One region of the Streptomyces speibonae genome, then DNA from elsewhere that is predicted to be linked to it. Evidence: riboswitches for the same ligand, from Rfam matches in the RefSeq annotation. Region 1 holds a riboswitch; the other holds the start of a gene.
The links. Region 1 has a riboswitch for thiamine pyrophosphate ahead of AC5L3C_RS10105 (thiamine ABC transporter substrate-binding protein). Riboswitches for the same ligand answer to the same signal wherever they lie in the genome.
Positions count from the first base shown of each region.

Region 1 (7,175 bases):
AACAAGAAGTCCGTCCAGAAGGTCCTGGACGAGGCCGGTGTCACCCTGAAGCGCTTCACGCGCATCAAGGTCGGCATCTGAGTCCGTACCGCGACGGGCGTGCGACCCCGATAGGGTCGACAGCAGTCGTTCGGACAGGCGTCCGCGCATGCGCGCGTGCCGGACGACAGCAGATCTGACGAGGAGGCCATTGCCGCATGGGATGCGAACCACGCCCCACCGGCAATGGCCTTCTCGCATGTGCAACACGCGAAAGAGGCGGAATCCCCCATGACCACCAAGGCTGAGAAGAGCGACGACGGCAAAGTACGCGGCCGGTTTCTGCTGAAGCTGTCCGGAGAGGCCTTCTCCGGTGGCGGGGGACTGGGTGTCGACCCCGACGTGGTGCACGCCATCGCACGTGAGATCGCGGCCGTCGTACGGGACGGGGCGCAGATCGCGATCGTCATCGGCGGCGGCAACTTCTTCCGCGGCGCGGAGCTCCAGGTCCGCGGCATGGACCGGGCCCGCTCCGACTACATGGGCATGCTCGGCACCGTGATGAACTGCCTCGCCCTCCAGGACTTCCTGGAGAAGGAGGGCGTGGACTGCCGTGTGCAGACCGCCATCACCATGGGACAGGTCGCCGAGCCCTACATTCCGCTGCGCGCCGTGCGCCACCTGGAGAAGGGCCGCGTGGTCATCTTCGGCGCCGGTATGGGCATGCCGTACTTCTCCACCGACACCACCGCCGCCCAGCGCGCCCTGGAGATCGACGCCGAAGCGCTGCTCATGGGCAAGAACGGCGTGGACGGGGTCTACGACTCCGACCCCAAGACCAATCCCGACGCCGTGAAGTTCGACGCGCTCGGCTACGGCGAGGTCATCACCCGGGACCTGAAGGTCGCCGACGCCACGGCCGTCACGCTCTGCCGTGACAACCGCCTGCCGATCGTCGTCTTCGAGCTTCTGAAGGAGGGCAATATCGCCCGCGCGGTCAAGGGTGAGAAGATCGGCACGCTTGTGGGTGACCACGCGGGACGCAACTGACCGGGGGATGGACAATGTCCTGCCGGTCGGGAACCGTGCAGGAAGAAGACGCGACGCAGCCGGCCGCCGCCCCGATCAAGGAACCGCAGCCGGGCCTACTCAAGACACGCAGGAGCAAGTGGTGATCGAAGAGACCCTCCTCGAGGCCGAGGAGAAGATGGAGAAGGCCGTCGTGGTCGCCAAGGAGGACTTCGCCGCGATCCGCACCGGCCGTGCGCACCCGGCGATGTTCAACAAGATCGTGGCCGACTACTACGGCGCGCCGACGCCGATCAACCAACTGGCCTCGTTCTCCGTGCCCGAGCCGCGCATGGCCGTGGTGACGCCGTTCGACAAGAGCGCGCTGCGCAACATCGAGCAGGCCATCCGCGACTCCGACCTGGGCGTCAACCCGAGCAACGACGGCAACATCATCCGGGTGGTGTTCCCCGAGCTGACCGAGGAGCGCCGGCGTGAGTTCATCAAGGTGGCCAAGGCCAAGGGCGAGGACGCCAAGGTGTCCATCCGCGCCGTGCGCCGCAAGGCCAAGGACGCGATCGACAAGATGATCAAGGACGGCGAGGTCGGCGAGGACGAGGGCCGCCGTGCGGAGAAGGAGCTCGACGACACCACGGCGAAGTACGTCGCCCAGGTGGACGAGCTCCTGAAGCACAAGGAAGCGGAACTGCTCGAGGTCTGATGAACGACTCTTCCTGGGGGACGCCGCAGACCGGGTACTGGGGGCCTGCCGACCACGGGCCCGGCCAGGGGGCTGTCCCGGCGGGTCCCGCGTACGATGCGCACTACGCGCAGCAGACTCGCCCCCTGCCCCTCGTGCCCGACGTGCCCGACCACGGCGGAGACCAGGATGCGGGCCGGGGGGCCGCTCGGCTGAGCGGTCCTCTGTTCCGAGACGAGACGCCGCAGGCACGGCCCCACCCCGGGGAGGTGCAGCAGAATCCGGAGCCCATGCCCGACGCCCCGCAGCCGGCGCCCGCCCCGCAGAAGAAGAGCGCGGGCCGCGACCTCGGCGCCGCGATAGGCGTCGGCGTCGGACTCGGCGCGGTGATCGTCGCGTCGCTGTTCGTCGTCAAGGCCGTCTTCGTCGGGGTGATCGTCGTCGCCGTCGTGGTCGGCCTGTGGGAGCTGACGACGCGGCTCGAGGAGCGCAAGGACATCAAGGCGCCCCTCGTCCCGCTCGCGCTCGGCGGCGCGGCCATGGTCGTCGCCGGGTACGCCCGGGGTGCCGAGGGCGCGTGGGTCGCCATGGCGCTCACCACGCTGGCGGTGCTCGTCTGGCGGATGACGGCGCCGCCCGAGGGCTACCTCAGGGACGTCACGGCGGGCGTCTTCGCGGCGTTCTACGTCCCGTTCCTGGCGACCTTCGTCGCGATGATGCTCACCGCCGACGACGGCTCGTGGCGCGTCCTCACCTTCCTCCTGCTGACCGTGGTCAGCGACACGGGCGCCTACGCGGTCGGCTGGCGCTTCGGCAGCCACAAGCTCGCCCCGCGGATCAGCCCCGGCAAGACCCGCGAGGGCCTGCTGGGCGCGATCGCCTTCGCGATGGCCGCGGGCGCCCTGTGCATGCAGTTCCTGATCGACGACGGCCGCTGGTGGCAGGGCGTGCTGCTGGGCCTCGCGGTCGCGGTCAGCGCCACCCTGGGCGACCTCGGCGAGTCCATGATCAAACGCGACCTGGGCATCAAGGACATGGGCACGCTCCTGCCCGGCCACGGCGGCATCATGGACCGCCTGGACTCCCTGCTGCCGACGGCGCCGGTGGTGTGGTTGCTGCTGGTGATCTTCGTCGGATCGGGTTGACGGCGAACAGGTACTCTGGAAGGGCTCGCGTGGGAACGCGGGCCCTTTCGTACGTCCCCGCCACCCGCGGGAGGCATCCGGTCCCCGGGCCGGCGGCACGGCCGTGCCGCCGTCCGCGCCCGCAGAACGACCGGACCCCGTCTTTCAGAGGAGTTGCCCGACCGTGGCCCGACCCGCCCCCGGTGAGCTCACCTTCGCCGCACCCCGCGGAGCGAAACGGCCGCCGCGGCACCTTGCCGATCTCACGCCCGCCGAGCGCAAGGAGGCGGTCGTCGCGGCCGGTGAGAAGGGGTTCCGTGCCAAGCAGCTCTCGCAGCACTACTTCGCGCGGTACGCGCACGATCCGGAGCAGTGGACCGACATCCCGGCCGGCGCGCGCGGCAAGCTGCGGGAGGCGCTGCTGCCGGAGCTGATGACGGTCGTACGGCATCTGTCGACCGACCAGGGGACGACGCGCAAGACGCTGTGGAAGCTGTTCGACGGCACGCTCGTCGAGTCCGTGCTGATGCGCTACCCGGACCGGGTGACCATGTGCATCAGCTCGCAGGCCGGGTGCGGTATGAACTGCCCGTTCTGCGCCACGGGGCAGGCGGGTCTCGACCGGAACCTGTCGACGGCCGAGATCGTGCACCAGATCGTGGACGGCATGCGGGCGCTCCGGGACGGCGAGGTGCCCGGCGGGCCGGCGCGGCTGAGCAACATCGTGTTCATGGGCATGGGGGAACCGCTCGCCAACTACAACCGGGTGGTGGGCGCCATCCGGCGGCTCACCGACCCCGAGCCGGACGGGCTCGGGCTGTCGCAGCGAGGGATCACCGTGTCCACCGTGGGCCTCGTCCCGGCGATCCACCGCTTCTCCGACGAGGGTTTCAAGTGCCGGCTCGCGATCTCGCTGCACGCCCCCGACGACGAGCTGCGCGACACCCTCGTCCCGGTGAACACGCGGTGGAAGGTGCGCGAGGTGCTCGACGCCGGGTTCGAGTACGCGGCCAGGTCGGGGCGGCGGCTGTCCATCGAGTACGCGCTCATCCGGGACATCAACGACCAGGCGTGGCGCGGTGACCGGCTGGGACGGCTGCTCAAGGGCCGCCCCGTGCACGTCAATCTCATCCCGCTCAACCCGACGCCCGGCTCCAAGTGGACCGCCTCCCGCCCCGAGGACGAGAAGGCGTTCGTGGAGGCGATCGCCGCGCACGGTGTGCCGGTGACGATCCGGGACACCCGTGGACAGGAGATCGACGGGGCGTGCGGTCAGCTCGCCGCGACCGAGCGGTAAGGTGACCCGAGTAAGTCCTAGGTAAGTACAACCTCATATTCCGACAGGGGAGCGCCACAGCGCTGAGAGTGCGGCACCGGCCGCAGACCCTCCGAACCTGGCCCAGGTCATTCTGGGTAGGGAGATCGGTCATCACTCGAGCTGTTGCGCCCTGCCCGGGACTCCGCCCAGGGGTCCCGGGCAGGGCCGCGTCTCTTCCTGGTCACCCCCAGGAGGAATCAAGTGGGCATCACCAAGAAGGTCACCGTCCTGGCCGTCGGGCTGGGACTGGTCACGCTGTCCGCGTGCGGGTCGTCCGACGACGGCGGCAGCGCCGGCGGCGGCGGGTCGAGCACCGTGACCCTCGTCAGTCACAACTCGTGGGCCGTGTCCGAGGACGTCGTCGCCGCCTTCGAGAAGGAGTCCGGCCACAAGCTGAAGGTCCTCGAGGACGGCGACGCCGGGCAGGCCGTGAACAAGGCCGTCCTGACCAAGGACAACCCCCAGGGCGACGTCTTCTTCGGCGTCGACAACACCCTGCTCTCCCGCGCCCTCGACAACGGGCTGTTCCAGCCGTACGAGGCCAAGGGCGCGGACAAGGTCCTGCCCGGCTACCGCGCGGACGGGGACAAGCACCGGGTCACCCCCGTCGACACCGGCGACATCTGCGTCAACTACGACAAGGCGTGGTTCAACGAGAACGACCTGACCCCGCCGAAGACCTTCGGCGACCTGATCAAGCCCGAGTACAAGGACCTCCTCGTCGTCGAGAACGCCTCCACCTCCTCACCCGGCCTGGGCTTCCTGCTCGGCACCGCCGCGAAGTACGGCGACGAGGGCTGGCCGGAGTACTGGAAGAAGCTCAAGGCCAACGGCGTCAAGGTGGTCGACGGCTGGGAGCAGGCCTACAACGAGGAGTTCTCCGGCTCGGCCGGCGGCAGGAAGGCCAAGGCCGACCGTCCGCTCGTCGTGTCCTACGCCTCCTCGCCGCCCGCCGAGGTGATCTACGCCGACCCCAGGCCGGAGACGGCGCCCACCGGCGTGGCCGAGGGCACCTGCTTCCGCCAGGTCGAGTACGCGGGCCTGCTGGCCAACGCCAAGAACCCCGAGGGCGCGAAGGCGCTGCTCGACTTCATGGTCGGTAAGCGGTTCCAGGAGGACATGCCGCTCAACATGTTCGTGTACCCGGTGGTGGAGGGCGCCGAGGTGCCCGAGGAGTTCACGCGGTTCGGGCCGCAGGCGAAGGAGCCGCAGACCATGGACCCGGCGAAGATCGCCGAGAACCGTGACCAGTGGGTCAAGTCGTGGACCTCGCTCGTACTGAAGTGACGCGAGCCGCGGCCGGACGGCGCGGGAACGCGGCGCGGCTCGGTCTGATGGCCGTGCCCGTCGCGTTCTTCGCCGTCTTCTTCGCCTATCCCGTCGCCGCGATCGTCGCGCGCGGACTGAAGACGGACGGGAGCTGGCAGCTCGGGCGGATCGGGGAGGTACTGGCCCAGTCCGACGTCCGGCAGGTGCTGTGGTTCACCACCTGGCAGGCCGTCGTCTCCACCGCCCTCACCCTGCTGATCGCCCTGCCCGGCGCCTATGTCTTCGCCCGCTTCGACTTCCCCGGCAAGCAGGTGCTGCGGGCCGTGGTCACGGTGCCGTTCGTGCTGCCCACGGTCGTCGTCGGTTCGGCGTTCATGGCGCTGGTCGGGCGCGGCGGGCTCCTCGACGCGGTGTGGGGGGTGCGCCTGGACACCACGGTGTGGGCGATCCTGCTCGCGCACGTGTTCTTCAACTACGCCGTCGTCGTGCGCACCGTGGGCGGCCTGTGGGCCCAGCTCGACCCGCGGCAGGAGGAGGCCGCACGGATGCTCGGCGCCTCCCGGTTCGCGGCCTGGCGGACCGTCACCCTGCCCGCGCTCGCGCCCGCCGTGGCGGCCGCCGCGCTGATGGTGTTCCTGTTCACCTTCACCTCCTTCGGCGTGGTGCAGATCCTCGGCGGACCGACCTTCTCCACGCTCGAAGTGGAGATCTACCGGCAGACCTCCGAGATCTTCGACCTGTCCACGGCCGCCGTGCTGACGATGATCCAGTTCCTCGCCGTGGGCTCGATCCTCGCCCTGCACGCCTGGACCGTCCGGCGCCGGGAGACCGCGCTGCGGCTGGTGGACGCCTCGGTGACCGCCCGCCGGCCGCGCGGCGCCGGGCAGTGGGCGCTGCTGGGCGGAGTCGTCGCCACCGTCGCCGTACTGCTCCTGCTGCCCCTCGCGGTGCTGGTGCAGCGTTCCTTCGAGGGCGCCGGCCTCGGCTACTACCGGGCGCTGACCGAGGACGACGGCGGGGTGTTCCTGGTCCCGCCGGTCGAGGCGGTCGGCAACTCGCTCCAGTACGCCCTCGCCGCCACCGCCATCGCCGTGGTGATCGGCGGTCTCGCGGCCGTCGCGCTGACCCGGCGGGACGCGGGACGGCTGGTGCGCGGGTTCGACGCCCTGCTGATGCTGCCGCTCGGGGTGTCGGCGGTGACCGTCGGGTTCGGCTTCCTGATCGCCCTCGACGAGCCGCCGCTGGACCTGCGCGCCTCCTGGATCCTGGTCCCCCTCGCCCAGGCGCTCGTGGGCGTGCCGTTCGTCGTGCGGACCATGCTGCCGGTGCTGCGGGCGGTGGACGTGCGGCTGCGGGAGGCGGCGGCGGTGCTCGGGGCGTCGCCGTGGCGGGCCTGGCGCGAGGTGGACCTGCCGATGGTGCGGCGGGCGCTGCTCGTCGCGGCCGGGTTCGCCTTCGCGGTGTCGCTGGGGGAGTTCGGGGCGACGGTGTTCATCGCGCGGCCGGAGAACCCCACGCTGCCGGTGGCCGTGGAGCGGTTGCTCGGGCGGCCCGGAGACCTCAACTACGGCCAGGCGATGGCCCTGTCGACGATTCTGATGATCGTGTGCGCGGTGGCGCTGCTGGTGCTGGAGCGGCTGCGGACCGACCGGACCGGGGAGTTCTAGATGCTGCTGAGCCTTCAGGGCGCCACCGTCCGCTTCGGCGGCCGGGCGGTGCTGGACGCGGTCGACCTGGCGGTGGCCGAGCGGGAGATCGTGTGTGTGCTCGGGCCCAG
Region 1 is NZ_OZ480260.1:2,322,099-2,329,273, reverse strand. It holds gene tsf (translation elongation factor Ts) at 1-81, shown strand, start outside; gene pyrH (UMP kinase) at 271-1,029, shown strand; gene frr (ribosome recycling factor) at 1,151-1,708, shown strand; gene AC5L3C_RS10115 (phosphatidate cytidylyltransferase) at 1,708-2,832, shown strand; gene rlmN (dual-specificity RNA methyltransferase RlmN) at 2,996-4,108, shown strand; TPP riboswitch at 4,144-4,249, shown strand; gene AC5L3C_RS10105 (thiamine ABC transporter substrate-binding protein) at 4,331-5,416, shown strand; gene AC5L3C_RS10100 (ABC transporter permease) at 5,464-7,065, shown strand; gene AC5L3C_RS10095 (ABC transporter ATP-binding protein) at 7,066-7,175, shown strand, end outside.

Region 2 (7,175 bases), 3.9 Mb from region 1:
GTCCTGAAGGGTCGTGTCCACGCAGCGAGTCTACGAGGCACGACCGACACTCCCGCCCAGCCGTCCCCACGTTGAAGCGGACCTGTGACGTGCGTCGCCGCACTGTGGCACGCCGCAGCCGCGGGCAGCCGTGCGCACAGCTGCGGGCAGTCGTGCCGCAGGGGCGATGGGGGTCCCCCCGCTCGAGCGAAGCCGAGAGTGGGGGAGGGTGGGCGCAGACGGCACCCTGCAAGCGCCGGAAAGCGATGCCCCCCCCGGCCCAGCCGGTGCCGGCACGGTCGATACGCCGGCACGGTCGATACGCCGGCACCGTCAGAACGCCGGCCGCTCCGGATCCAGCACCGCCAAGCCCTCCGCAGGAGACGACGCCGTGGCGAACCACCGCCGCGGAATCCGCCCCGCCACCCGCGCCAGCCGCCCCGCCTCCACCGCCCCCCGCATCGCCGTGGCCATCAGCACCGGCTCCTGCGCCCGCGTCACCGCGGACGCCAGCATCACCCCCGCACACCCCAGCTCCATCGCCAGCGCCGCGTCGGACGCCGTGCCCGCGCCCGCGTCGAGGATCACCGGCACCCCCGCCCGCTCCACGATCAGCTCGAAGTTGTGCGGGTTGCGGATGCCCAGCCCGGACCCGATCGGCGACCCCAGCGGCATCACCGCCGCGCATCCCACGTCCTCGAGCTTCCGCGCCAGCACGGGATCGTCGTTGGTGTACGGCAGTACCGTGAACCCGTCGTCGACCAGCGTCTCCGCCGCGTCCAGCAGCTCCACCGGGTCCGGCAGCAGGGTCCGCTCGTCCGCGATCACCTCCAGCTTGACCAGGTCCGTGCCGAGCGCCTCCCGCGCGAGGCGGGCCGTCAGCACGGCCTCCCCGGCGGTGAAGCACCCCGCGGTGTTGGGCAGCACGCGGATGCCGAGCTTCTCCAGCACCGACAGCACGGACCCGTGCACCGAGGGGTCCACCCGCCGCATCGCGACGGTCGTCAGTTCCGTACCGGACGCCACGAGGGCCCGCTCCAGCACGTCGAGGCTCGGTGCGCCCCCGGTGCCCATGATCAGGCGGGACGTGAAGGACGTACCGCCGAGGACGAACGGATCGTCGGCCATGGTCAGCCTCCTTGGACGGCGGTGAGGACCTCCACCCGGTCCCCCTCCGCGAGGGGGGTGGTGGGCCACTGCGCGCGCGGGACGACGGTTTCGTTGAGGGCGGCGGCCACACCCGACGGGGCCGCGGTGAGCGTGGTGACGACGGTGTCGAGGGCCGTGCCGGGAGCGACCTCCCTGCGCTCCCCGTTGACGGAGATGTTCATGCGGGCTGCTCCGTGAGGACGGCGGCGCCGAAGCGCCGGGGGGTGAAGGGACGCGCCTCCCGCGGCAGTTCACCGGTGGTCAGGACGTCCGCCAGGGCGTCGCCGGTGACCGGCGTCAGCAGGACGCCGTTGCGGTAGTGGCCCGTGGCCAGCAGGAGCCCGTCGAGCTCCGTCGGGCCGAGCAGCGGCGCGTTGTCGGGGGAGCCGGGGCGCAGTCCGGCGCGGGTCTCGGCGAGCGGCAGTTCGGTGATCCCGGGAACCAGTTCATGGGCGTCGCGCAGCAGCGCGTACACGCCGCCCGCGGTCACCGTGGTGTCCCAGCCCAGCTCCTCGCTGGTCGCGCCGATCACCAGCTCGCCGTTCTCGCGCGGCACGAGGTAGACATGGCTGCCGCGCACCACGGCGCGCACGGTCCGGCTCAGGAAGGGCCCGTGGTGCCCGGGCATGGTCAGCCGCAGCACCTGCCCCTTCACGGGGCGCACGGGCGGCAGCACGTCCGGCGGGACGCCCGCGAGCCGTCCGCTGAGGCTGCCGGCGGCGAGTACCACCTGGCCGGCGCCCAGCTCGGCACCGTCGGCGGTGACGACCCCCGTCGCGCGGCCGCCCGTGACGACGAGCCGCTCGGCCCACGCGCGGCGCACGGTCACGCCGGAGCGCTCACACGCGGTGACGAGGGCGGCCGCCAGCCGGCGCGGATCGATCTGGTGGTCGCCGTCCACCCGCAGCCCGCCGCGCACCCCCGGCGCCAGCATCGGCTCCAGGCGCCGGCACTCGCGTCCGGACAGCCACTGCGCGTCCAGGCCCGAGCGCTGCTGCAAGGCGTGCAGCTCCCGCAGGTGGGCGCGGTCGTCGGCGTCCAGCGCCACGGCGAGGGTGCCGGATCTGCGGTAGCCGAGGTCGTGGCCGGTGAGTTCGGTCAGCTCGGCCGCGAAGGCGGGATAGCGCCGCGCGGAGGCGAGGTTCAGGCCGAGCAGGGTCTCCTCGCCGTAGTGCAGTTCGGTGACGGCGGCCAGCATCCCGGCGGCCACCTGGGCGGCGCCGCCGCCCGGCTCGGGGTCCACCACGGTCGTGGCGAGACCGCGCTGCGCGGCCCGCCAGGCGGTGACCAGTCCGATGATTCCGCCCCCGACGACGAGGACGTCTGAGGTACGCGTGGGCGACATGGGCGTCCAGCCCCTCCCTTCGCCGGCATGACCCGGATCAGGTTCGTACGGTCGGAGGCCGCCAGCCTCCCTCTCAGCCCGGTGCGTCCGGGCTCCCGCGAGTGCTTTACGTTGGCCACCCTAGCCCTCGGGTCAACGCGCTTGTAAGGGAGCCTCCGCGTGGCACGCTCGCTCGACGGACTCGTCCTCGCCCCCGTGGCCGACCAGGCTCCGGGCCAGGTCGGCACCCGCACCCGGTTCGTCTACCACGAGCGGGACGGCGAGATCTGGGCCGACTACGCGGGCGGTGACGTCGTGCGCGGGCACCTGGTCGGCACCCGCGCGGGGGACCGGCTGGACTTCCGTTACGTCCAGCTCAAGCGGGACGGCACCACGTCCTGCGGGCACTGTGTGTCGACGGTCGTCGAGCTGCCGGACGGGCGGGTGCGGCTGGAGGAGAGCTGGCAGTGGGAGTCGCAGCCGGGCAGCGGGACGAGCGTGGTGGAGGAATCCGAACCCGTCGAAGCCGGGCCGGATGTCTAAGGTGACCGGGTGAGCGAGCAGACGCAGGAACCGGGACGTTCCCAGCCGCGGCGTGTCGTCGTGGCGGGCGCGGGCATGGCCGGTGTACAGACCGCGGCCGCCCTGCGGGAGCAGGGCTTCACCGGCACCGTGACCCTGATCGGCGCGGAGCCCCACCAGCCCTACGACCGGCCGCCGTTGTCCAAGGCGGTCCTGCTCGGCACGGCCGAGAGCTCGGCCTTCGACGTGGACTTCGAAGAGCTCGGCGTCGAACTGCGGCTCGGCTGCGAGGTGCTGGGCCTGCGTCCCGGCGACCACGAGCTGGACACGGAGGCCGGAGTCGTCCCCTACGACGTCCTGGTGATCGCCACCGGCGCGGAACCGGTGCGGCTGCCGGGCTCGGAGGGCGTCCCCGGGGTGCATCTGCTGCGCACCCTGGACGACGCCGAGCGGCTGCGGCCGGTCCTCGCGCGGCAGCACGACATCGTGGTGGTCGGCGCGGGCTGGATCGGCGCCGAGTTCGCCACGGCGGCCCGCGAGGCGGGCTGCGCGGTCACCGTCGTGGAGGCCGAGGAACGGCCGCTGGCCGGGGTGCTGCCCGCGGAGGTGGCCGACCCCATGGCCGCCTGGTACGCCGAGGCGGGGGTCACCCTGCGCACCCGCGCGCGCGTGGCGCGTGTCGAGCCCGGTGAGGTCGTCCTGGACGACGGGACGCGGCTGCCCGCGGGTGCCGTGGTCGTCGGCATCGGGGCCCGGCCCGCCACCGCCTGGCTGGCGGGCTCGGGGGTCGCGCTCGGCGAGCGGGGCGAGGTGGTGGCCGACAGCGGTCTGATGACCTCCGTGCCCGACGTGTACGCCGTCGGCGACTGCGCGTCCTTCCCGTCCGCCCGCTACGGCGAGCGGCTGCTGGTCCACCACTGGGACAACGCCCTCCAGGGGCCGCGCACGGTTGCGGCGAACATCCTCGGCCAGGCCGCGGGCCGGGCGCCGGCGGTGTACGACCCGGTGCCGTACTTCTGGTCCGAGCAGTTCGGACGCTTCGTCCAGTACGCGGGACACCACGCGGACGCCGACCGGACCGTCCGGCGCGGTGACCCGGCCGAGCCGGCGTGGAGCGTGTGCTGGCTGCGCGGTTCCCGGCTGGTCGCGCTGCTCGCGGTCGGGCGGCCCCGGGACCTGGCACAGGGGCGCCGGCTCATCGAGGCGGGGACGGCCATGGACCCGGAGCTGATCGCCGACCCCGGACGGCCCCTGAAGTCGGCGACGGCGTGAATCGTCCGGCGCGTCCGCCCAGGCGGCGGGGGCTGACTTCCGACTGTCAGTGGCAGGTGGCAGGCTTGTTCCCGTGACCGAGATTGACGCAAAGATCGATGCTCTCGTCCCCGCCTGGCTCACCCTCCCCGACATCGCCGAACGGCTCGGCGTCGAGGTGACGCGTGTCCGGCAGCTGGTCAAGGAGGGCCAGCTCATCGCCGTACGCCGGGGTGAGAACCGCGCGCTGCACGTTCCCGCCGCCTTCATCGACGGGGACAAGGTGGTCAAGGGCCTGACGGGTACCTTGACGCTGCTGCGGGACGACGGATTCACGGTCGAGGAAATGCTGGAGTGGCTCTTCACCCCCGACCCGTCCCTGCCGGGCACGCCCGCCCAGGCGCTCAGCGAGAACCGCGGCACGGAGGTGAAGCGCCGCGCCCAGGCCCTCGCGGTCTGAGCCCCCCACCGACCGCCTGACGGCCCCGGGGCACCCGCCCCGGGACCGCGGGCCCTGTTACCCCCCCGGCCCGTGGAATCCGCCGCCACCCGGCCCACGGGCCCCGCCGCTCCGCGCCAGGGGGCCCGCCACTGCCTGGCCCGGGCTCGTGTGGGCAGCCGCCCACCCGGCCCGTGGGGCTCGCCGCTGTCCGGCCCGGAGGTGCGCGCCGTCGTTCGGCCGAAGGCGCCGCCGCTCCGAGCCCGTAGAGTCCGCCGCCACCCGGCTCGTGGGGTTTTTCCCCTGGACTGGCCTGGGCTCGCCGCTGTCCGGCCCGGAGGTGCGCGCCGTCGTTCGGCCGAAGGCGCCGCTGTTCCGGGCCCGTGGGGTCCGCCGCCACCCGGCTCGTGGGGTTTTTCCCCTGGACTGGCCAGGGCTCGCCGCTGTCCGGCCCGGAGGTGCGCGCCGTCGTTCGGCCGAAGGCGCCGCCGCTCCGAGCCCGTGGGGTCCGCCGCTTCGAACCCGTCGCGCCCGCCACTGCCGGGCCCGGAGGTGCACCATGGCCTGGCCCGTGGGGGCCACCGGCCCGGCTCGTGGGGGCAGCCGCCCACCCGGCCTGTGGGGCCCGCTGCCGGCGGCCCATGGGGCCGCCGTTCCGGGCCCGTGGGGTCCGCCACTTCCTGGTACCGGAGGTCCACGCCACCGTCCGACGGACGCGGGTGCCCAGGTGGGCGGAGTGCGGAGTGCGCTGCGTCCGTGTGTGGCGTTACGTGTCCCCGGACGGTTGTGTGCGTCCGCCCGGATGCGATGTGTGGAGTCGGGGCGTGAGGTCGGCGGAGGGCGCGTGCATCAGCGCGGGCGTAACGCGCGGCGGCCGCGCGTGCGGTGTGCTTCGTCCCCGGGCTGCTCCGACGCGACGTACGGCGTCGCGCGGTCGGTGTCCACCGGACGGGTGTGGGTCCGGGCGTTCGGAGCGTGCGGTGCCCGCCGGAGCCGGGGGTGCTGCGTCCGTCCGGACGTGATGTCGGCCGGGTGGGTGTGCCGGGGGTGGGCGGGGCGGCATAGGGTTTGTCGCGGTGGGGGCTCCCGGCCCGGTCCGCAGGGGTGCCCGATGACGCACCGGGTCTGCCCGGTCGGCCGCGCAGTACCGAACTTCCCCGGGGGGACATCCGTATGACCGCCACCGTCCGAGACCGGCTCGCCGACGCCCGGCTCTATCTGTGCACCGACGCCCGCAAGCGGCAGGGAGACCTCCCCGAGTTCCTCGACGCCGTCCTGGCCGGCGGCGTCGACATCGTGCAGCTGCGGGACAAGGGCATGGAGGCCGGCGAGGAACTGGAGCACCTCGCGGTCCTCGCCGACGCCTGCGCCCGGCACGGCAAGCTGCTCGCGGTCAACGACCGCGCGGACGTCGCCCACGCCGCCGGCGCCGATGTGCTCCACCTCGGCCAGGGCGACCTGCCCGTCCCCGCCGCGCGGGCGCTCCTCGGCCCGGACATCCTGATCGGCCGCTCCACACACACCGAGTCCGAGGCCGCCGCGGCCGCCGTCCAGCCCGGTGTGGACTACTTCTGCACCGGCCCGTGCTGGCCCACCCCCACCAAGCCCGGCCGTCCCGCCCCCGGCCTCGGCCTGGTCCGGTACGCCGCCGCCCTCGGCACCGACCGCCCCTGGTTCGCCATCGGCGGCATCGACCTCGGCAACCTCGACGAGGTGCTGGACGCCGGCGCCCGGCGGGTCGTGGTGGTGCGTGCCCTCACCGAGGCGGACGACCCGCGCGCGGCGGCCGCCGCGTTCGCCGAGCGGCTGCGGGAAGCCGCCCCGGTCACGGGATGACGTCCCGCGGACCGGGACGCGGACACCCAGGCCGTCTCACGTTTGTCCACACTGTGGACAGCAAGTCGACAAATCAGACAAATCTCCCCCTTCTGGTTGGGGGACCGCCGCCCCCTGGCTAACCTGCGGGTATGGCCCTCGGAACCGCATCCACCAGGACTGATCGCGCCCGCACCGTGCGCGACATGCTCGCCGCCGGGAAAACGACGTACTCGTTCGAGTTCTGGGCCCCCAAGACGGAGAAGGGCGAGCGCAACCTCTGGAACGCGCTCCGCAGGGTCGAGGCCGTCGCCCCCAGCTTCGTCTCCGTCACCTACGGCGCGGGCGGTTCCACCCGCGCCGGCACGGTGAAGGCGACCGAGCAGATCGCCTCCGACACCACCCTCACCCCGGTCGCCCACCTCACGGCCGTCAACCACTCCATCGCCGAGCTGCGCAACATCATCGGCCAGTACGCCGACGCCGGGATCCGCAACATGCTCGCCGTGCGCGGCGACCCGCCCGGCGACCCCATGGGCGAGTGGGTGCCGCACCCGCAGGGCCTGACCTATGCCGCCGAACTCGTCCGGCTCATCAAGGAGTCGGGCGACTTCTGCGTCGGCGTCGCCGCCTTCCCTGAGATGCACCCGCGCTCGGCGGACTGGGACACCGACGTCGCCCACTTCGTCGACAAGT
Region 2 is NZ_OZ480260.1:6,270,433-6,277,607, forward strand. It holds gene pknB (Stk1 family PASTA domain-containing Ser/Thr kinase) at 1-21, opposite strand, end outside; gene AC5L3C_RS28175 (thiazole synthase) at 313-1,107, opposite strand; gene thiS (sulfur carrier protein ThiS) at 1,110-1,310, opposite strand; gene thiO (glycine oxidase ThiO) at 1,307-2,473, opposite strand; TPP riboswitch at 2,471-2,582, opposite strand; gene AC5L3C_RS28190 (avidin-fold protein) at 2,633-2,995, shown strand; gene AC5L3C_RS28195 (NAD(P)/FAD-dependent oxidoreductase) at 3,005-4,246, shown strand; gene AC5L3C_RS28200 (Rv2175c family DNA-binding protein) at 4,320-4,685, shown strand; gene thiE (thiamine phosphate synthase) at 5,838-6,500, shown strand; gene metF (methylenetetrahydrofolate reductase [NAD(P)H]) at 6,632-7,175, shown strand, end outside.
Region 2: linked by a shared signal. The riboswitch ahead of thiO (glycine oxidase ThiO) and the one ahead of AC5L3C_RS10105 (thiamine ABC transporter substrate-binding protein) in region 1 are both predicted to bind thiamine pyrophosphate.